Regions from separate parts of the Janthinobacterium sp. CG_23.4 genome, predicted to be linked through region 1. Evidence: predicted binding sites of a transcription regulator. Region 1 holds the regulator's gene; the other holds the start of a gene.

Evidence for each region. The regulator FNR, encoded in region 1, switches genes on or off when oxygen is low (the NO sensors DNR and NnrR bind a similar motif). The targets are predictions, from matches to a motif close to TTGATNNNNATCAA.
Region 2: a site for FNR is predicted at 1,872-1,885, ahead of H4V96_RS15740 (universal stress protein). Genes of this name have one in related genera too.

The regions. Positions count from the first base shown of each region.
Region 1 is NZ_JARXUX010000001.1:4,926,685-4,930,099, reverse strand. It holds gene ccoG (cytochrome c oxidase accessory protein CcoG) at 1-827, shown strand, start outside; gene H4V96_RS22040 (FixH family protein) at 975-1,499, shown strand; gene fnr (fumarate/nitrate reduction transcriptional regulator Fnr) at 1,609-2,367, opposite strand; gene H4V96_RS22030 (response regulator) at 2,607-3,415, shown strand, end outside.
Region 2 is NZ_JARXUX010000001.1:3,511,675-3,515,089, reverse strand. It holds gene H4V96_RS15750 (helix-turn-helix domain-containing protein) at 1-187, opposite strand, end outside; gene H4V96_RS15745 (response regulator transcription factor) at 517-1,161, opposite strand; gene H4V96_RS15740 (universal stress protein) at 1,323-1,790, opposite strand; gene H4V96_RS15735 (protein phosphatase CheZ) at 2,258-3,115, shown strand; gene H4V96_RS15730 (chemotaxis protein CheA) at 3,115-3,415, shown strand, end outside.

The DNA of each region.
Region 1 (3,415 bases):
TCTGGGTCTTGTTCTACAGCCTGGCAACCTACGGCAACGCGGGCTGGCTGCGCGAGCAGGTGTGCAAATACATGTGCCCCTACGCGCGCTTCCAGAGCGCCATGTTCGACCAGGATACCCTGATCATCACCTACGATGCCAAACGCGGCGAACCGCGTGGTGCCATGAGCAAGAAGGCCGGCAACAACGACAAGCTGGGCGACTGCATCGACTGCACCCTGTGCGTGCAAGTGTGTCCGACCGGTATCGATATTCGCAACGGCCTGCAGTATGAATGCATCGGCTGCGCCGCCTGCGTCGATGCCTGCAACAGCGTGATGGATAAGGTCGACCGGCCGCGCGGACTGGTACGCTACAGTACCGACCATGCGATGGAAAACAACTTCAGTTCGCAGCAAATCCGCCAGCGCGCCACGCGCCCGCGCGTACTGATCTACACCGCCATCCTGGGGCTGATCATCATCGCCGTGTGTACCTCACTGGCCCTGCGCACCCCCCTGAAAATGGACGTCATCCGCGACCGCGGTTCGATGGGTCGCGAAGTGGAAGACGGCATGGTCGAGAACGTTTACCGCTTGCAAATCATGAATACCTCGGAGCAAACTCAGCATTTTAAAATCAGCGTTTCCGGCTTGCCGGGCCTGACCTTGCTGACGCGCGAAGAGGTGACGTTACAGCCGACGGAAACGCTGGGCTGGCCCATCCGCCTGCGCGTGCCGCACGGTGTCGGCGAGAAGGGCTCGAACAAGATTGCCATCGAATTGCACTCGCTGGATAACCCAGCGTTGCATGTGCGTGAAGGCGCGGTATTCATCGTGCCGCGCTAAGGTTGATGTTGGGGTCAGATCCCTCGGGTCTGACCCCGGCATTTCGCCGTTGGGCCAGCATCAAACATGCGTTAGCTTTACTTTATTTTCAACCCAGAAGCAAAAGCTGGGGTCAGGCCCAAAGGGCCTGCCCTCAAGGAGAACAAAATGTCCGACAGCCTCAAGCTGCAAGCACCCGTTGCACCATGGTACAAGCATCGCTGGCCTTGGCTGCTGATGATCGGTCCCGGCCTGTCCATGGTCGTTGGCAGCTGCATGGCGTATATCGCGTTTACGCAGCCCGATGCGCTGGTGGTGGGCGATTATTACAAGCAGGGTAAGGCCATCAACCAGGACTTGCGACGCGACACGGTCGCCAGCAAGCTGGCGATGGCTACCAGCCTGTCCTATGACGTGGCGTCGGCGCGTCTCAGTGGTTCCGTGCGCAGCGTCGGCAAGGCTTACCAGGGTCCGTTGCAGCTGCACCTGGCGCATGCGACCCTGCCGGAAAAAGATATCAAGCTACTGGTGCAGCCCGATGCGGCCGGCAACTTCTCAGTAGCGCTACCGATGCTAGAGCGCAGCCGCTGGCAAGTGCTGGTGGAAAACGACAAACGCGAGTGGCGCCTGTCCGGCATCTGGACCTGGCCACTGCAGCGCAGCATCGCGCTGCAGGCGGATGCAGAACTATAACGTACAGCGCCGGGAAAAAACCGTAGCGAGCGGCAGTGATTTGTGGCTAAGAGCACAGCGAGCATCTCAGGCCGCAAAGCGCGACGCGCAGCAGGTTTTGACGGTGCTATTATTTGCAGGCGTCCGTGCCGGCCGTAATGGCCTTCAATATTGCCGGCTGCAAGATCTCGATCTCGCGGTTGGAAACGCGCAGCCAGCCTTCCTTCTTAAACTTCGACAATAAGCGGCTGACGCTCTCGATGGTCAACCCCAGGTAGTTACCAATTTCCTCGCGCGACATGCGCAGCTGAAATTTGCTGGCCGAATAGCCGCGCGCTTCATAACGCGAAGCCAAGTTGACGATAAAGGCGGCAAAACGCTGGGTCGCCTGCATATTGCCCAGTAACAGCATGACACTTTGCTCGCGCGTGATTTCCTGACTCATCATGCGATGGAAATGGCGCAGCAAGGTTGGCATATTACCCAGCAATTGTTCCAGGCTGGAAAATGGAATTTCACACACTTCACTATCTTCCAGCGCCACCGCATTACAGTGGTGGCGGTCGGCGCTGATGGCATCCATGCCCAGCAGTTCGCCGGCCATCTGAAAACCCGTCACTTGCTCTTCGCCGCCAGGATTGATCTGGTACGTCTTGAAATGCCCCAGACGAATCGCGTACAAGTTCTGGAACGAATCGCCGATGCGAAACAGCGAGGCACCACGCACAATCTTGCGACGACGGCCGATGATCTGGTCTAGCCTGTCCATGTCGCCCACATCGAGACCCATCGGCAGGCACAATTGATGCATGCTGCAAGTCGAACATCGCGCACGCAATGCTTCCACGTTCACTGCGGGCAAGGTGAGAGTGAGGAGCGCTTCAGTCATGTCGGTACCTTTTAGAAAATGCAATAACAAGTTTACTGCATACAGAGTTGCCGTGTGCCAATTTCAGCGTAATTTCGGTGAATAAACGACGTCCATCCTTTAATTATATGGCAACATCGTCAAAAGCCCATACGGGGAGGGCAATTTACTCAGCGCCGCTTGCAAAGTTAATGTATTGATAGGAGAATTCTTGAAGGCGTTATCTGCCGTCTGTGCCGCCCGGTACTCAAAAGGACATCATGAAGCCTCTCGGCATTAAAGCAAAAGTCGCCCTGGCCACCAGCCTGACCTCGATCGCCATGATCGCGCTGGTCACCATGATCCAGGTGCAGCACATGCGCGACGACTTCAGCCAAGTACTGCTGGGCCAGCAATACTCGCTGATCACGCGTACCGCTGCCGAGCTCGACGACAAGCTGGGCATGCTGCTGCAGATTGTCACCCTGACGGCCAGGCAGCAGCCGCCGGAATTGATCGCACAGCCCGCCCAATTGCGCCAATACTATACGCGGCGCTCGATGCTAGTCCTGTTCGACGATGTACTGGTACTCGACGCGCAAGGCGCCATCGTGGCCGACATGCCGCTCGTCAAGGGGCGCGCAGGCATCAACGTCACCGAGCGCGAGTATTTCCAGACCGTCCTGCGCACGCGCCTACCCATGATCACCGAGCCAATGCTGAGCAAGTCGAGCGGCATGCCCATCGTGCAAATGGTCGCACCCGTCATGGCCGCCGATGGCCAGGTGGCCGGCATGGTGGTCGGCGTGCTGCGTTTGTACAAGGACAACCTGCTGGGGCGCCTGCGCTCGGAAAAAATCGGCAAGAACGGCTATTACTCGATTCTCACGCGCGGCGCCGTGCCGCGCTACGTGCTGCACCCCGACCCCAGCCGTTTGCTGCAGCCGCGCCAGCCGGACACCAATCTGGCGACCACCGCGCTGCTGAAACAAGATGGCGAAGGCAGCATGATCAGCACCGACAGCCGCGGCATCACGGCCGTCAACAGCTTCAAGCGCCTGAAATCGGTGAACTGGCTGCTGGCTACCTC
Region 2 (3,415 bases), 1.4 Mb from region 1:
AATTGACGATGTAGAGGGTATCGAAGGCCTGGCCGATGGTGTGCACGCGCTGGCCCGTCTTGAATTGCACGTGCTGGAACAGCAGCTCATCGGCGGCGACGGTGCAGGCGCTGGAGATATGCAGCAGGTCGCATACTTCCTTCAGGTTCGACCATAGCCGCCCCTGGCGCTGGCGCCCCGCTTCCATCGGCGAGGAGGGGGACAGCGATGGAGAGGCAGCGCGGGTTTCAGGCGTTTGCGTGGACGGCATGTTCATCTCCTGGTGACAGGTAGTTCAGAGTTGAATGACAGGGTGCACAGGGTGGCGGGCAGGCAAGGGCGACGCGCATCCAGGCTGGTAAATCTCAATTCGCGGAAGACTTGCTGGGTGATGAAATAACTTTCCAGCAACTTGACGACTGGTTTCAGTATGCCAACAAGCGTCCCGAATTCATATCAGCAGAGGCTGAATATGGCAGTAGGAGCTATGGTAGTTGATGTAGGATTGTTCCTACGCGATGGTGCGCCTGGACATGCTCAGCTCTTGAAGGGCGACAGCAGGCGGTGCGCCACCGCATACTGGACCATTTCTGACAGCGAACTCATGCTCATCTTTTGCATGATGCGCGTCTTGTGGGTGCTCACCGTCTTCACGCTCAGATGCAGGTTATTGGCGATTTCGGTGATCGACTTACCCGCCACGAGCAGGGAAAAGACTTCGAATTCGCGGTCTGAGAGCTGTTTGTGCAGCAAGCTTTCGTTCGGCATCATGATGTTGAGCACGAGCTGCTCGGCTACCTCGGCGCTGATGTAGGGACGTCCCGACGCCACCTTGTGTATCGCGCCCACCAACTGGGTGCCCGCGCTTTCTTTGGTCAGATAGCCTTGTGCGCCAGCGCGGATGGCGCGCACCGCATACTGCTCTTCCTCGTGCATGGTGAGGATCAGGATGGCCAGCTTGGGTGCCTCGCTGCGGATTTGCCGGATCAGGTCGACGCCGCTGCGGCCGGGCATCGACAGGTCGAGTAGCAGCAGGTCGAAGCCGCCCTGGCGCACGTGATTGAGTACGTCAAAGCCGTCGATGGCTTCACCCACGATGTCGATGTCGGGTGCGCCATCAAGAATGCGCTTCAATCCTTCCCGCATGATGGTATGGTCATCAGCAATCACGATACGTATCATAGGCGGGCAATCTGGAGGCAGGTAGTGTGCTTCGGCCGTTTTGTGGCGGCCGGTCGAGTGTTGAGAAACGAGAAACATTGTCATTTTAACCGAATGGCCGCAAGTTTGTCTTCTTACCCGCTAGGCCGGCTGCGCCGCCCCCCCTGCGGCGATGCGAACTGCTATTGCGGTGGCGGTTCCTTGATCAGCCTATGCACCAGTACGGGCAATGTCGAGTGCGACAGCACCTTGTTGGTCACGCTGCCGAGCAGCAATTGCCCCCAGCCGCTGCGGCCATGCGAACCCATGAAGATCAGGTCGCAGTGCTGCGATTGCGCCGCTTCGACGATTTTCATGGCCGGGCTGTCGGAAAAAGCGGTCAGGCCCGTCGCTTCCAGGCCCCGCTTGGCAGCGGCGTCGAGGATGGGCTGCCAGTGCTCTGTGCCGGCCTTGCGCATGGCGATCCGATATTCTTCTTCGCTGGGATAGCTCGGTGGAATGATCTCGATGTACACCGGATACTGGTATTCGGGCGCCACGTACAGGGCAACGATGTCGGCGTTCATCTGTTCGGCAAAGGCAACGCCGGCGCAAGCGGTCAAGTTGGAGACGGTGGAGCCGTCCGTGGCGATCAGAATTTTCTTATACATGGCAGGTCCTTTGGCAGTGACTCAGCGCGCGTAACGCCCCTCATTGTAGACGCGGCGGCAGTATGGTATTCATATAGGGACTTGATAATTATCAATACTGTTGCACCTTTAGTATAGACAACATTGGTAGAGGGATTGTGTTTTAATTGCAACTATAGTCGTGGAGTACTGTTGTGCAAGCACCCTTGAGTAAGATTTCTTGTCTGGCGCGTGGTCTTGTGCGCACGCCAATGGTAGTATTTCAAAATACAACAGCAGGAACACTTATTTCCTGGGAGAAAAGCTCTTGTGGGCCGGCTTTGCACCAGGAAGCGCGTTTTGAGATTTACCAACAGGGTGGCGCCCTGCTACACTCGCACCATCGCAGCGGTATTGCCTCAAATCATCTTAATCGAGAAATTGTGGGTATCAGTCTGTAAAACGCACAGTTCAGGCGGAATTTTGACAATTTATGGAGAAGCAGGGATATGACCAACGCCGCTGATGATTTCGATGCATTATTCGATGAAGTATCTGCGCAAAGTGCGGCAGCTCCCCAGCCCGCACCCGCTGCAGCGCCCGCAGCCGTGAGCGCGGACGACGATTTTGACGCGCTGTTCGACTCGGTGTCGGCCAGCGCCAGCGTGCCGGCAGCCGCAGCGGAAGCGCCAGTCGCCGCCGCGCCGGAAGCGCCAGCCGCATCCCCCGCAGGCGTGCCCGGCGAAGCGGCCGTTGCGGTCGACCAGTCCGACAAGCCGATGTTTGAACGCCTGGGCGGCATCGTGCGCCTGCTGCACGATTCGCTGCGCGAACTGGGCTACGACAAGGCGTTGACGGAAGCGTCGTCGCAGATCGTCGACGCCCAGGACCGCCTCGAGTATGTCGCCACACTGACGGAACAGGCCGCCAACAAGGTCTTGAATACGCTAGACGAGGGCATGCCGGCGCAAGATGTGTTGTCGAAGAAAGCCAAGGACATGGACAGCCGCTGGACGGCGCTGTTCGATGGCAAGCTGAGCCTGGAAGAATTCAAGGCCCTGGCCGGCGATTCCCGTCAGTTCGCGCAAGCCGTTGCCGAGGCGACGGAAGCGGAAAAAGCGCGCTTGCTGGAAATCATGATGGCGCAGGACTTCCAGGACATCACGGGCCAGCTGATCAAGAAAGTGGTCAACATCACCAAGACGGTGGAGCACGAGCTTGCCCAGCTGCTGCGCGACAATGCACCGGCCGAAGTGCGCGAAAAACTGGCGCAAAAGCCGGTGCCGCTGATGCAGGGCCCGTCCGTTCCTTCGGTGGCGCTGGACCAGGATAATGTAGACGACCTTCTTGCCGATTTGGGATTCTAATGGACGATATGCTCAAGGATTTCGTCGTTGAGGCGATGGATCTTGCGGTGAATGTTGAAGAGCACTTATTGTGTCTTGAGCGTGATCCCGACAACAAGGAAACACTGAATGCCGTGTTTCGCTCCTTCCACACCATCAAGGGTGGTGCCGGCTTCATGGGCCTACCCGCGCTGGTGGCTGCCTGCCATCTGACGGAAAACCTGTTCGACGCCTTGCGCACGGGCGCCGCACCGGTGACGCCGATCGCCATCGAGGCGGCATTGCAAGCGTCCGGTTTCGTGGCCGACCAGCTGACGGAAC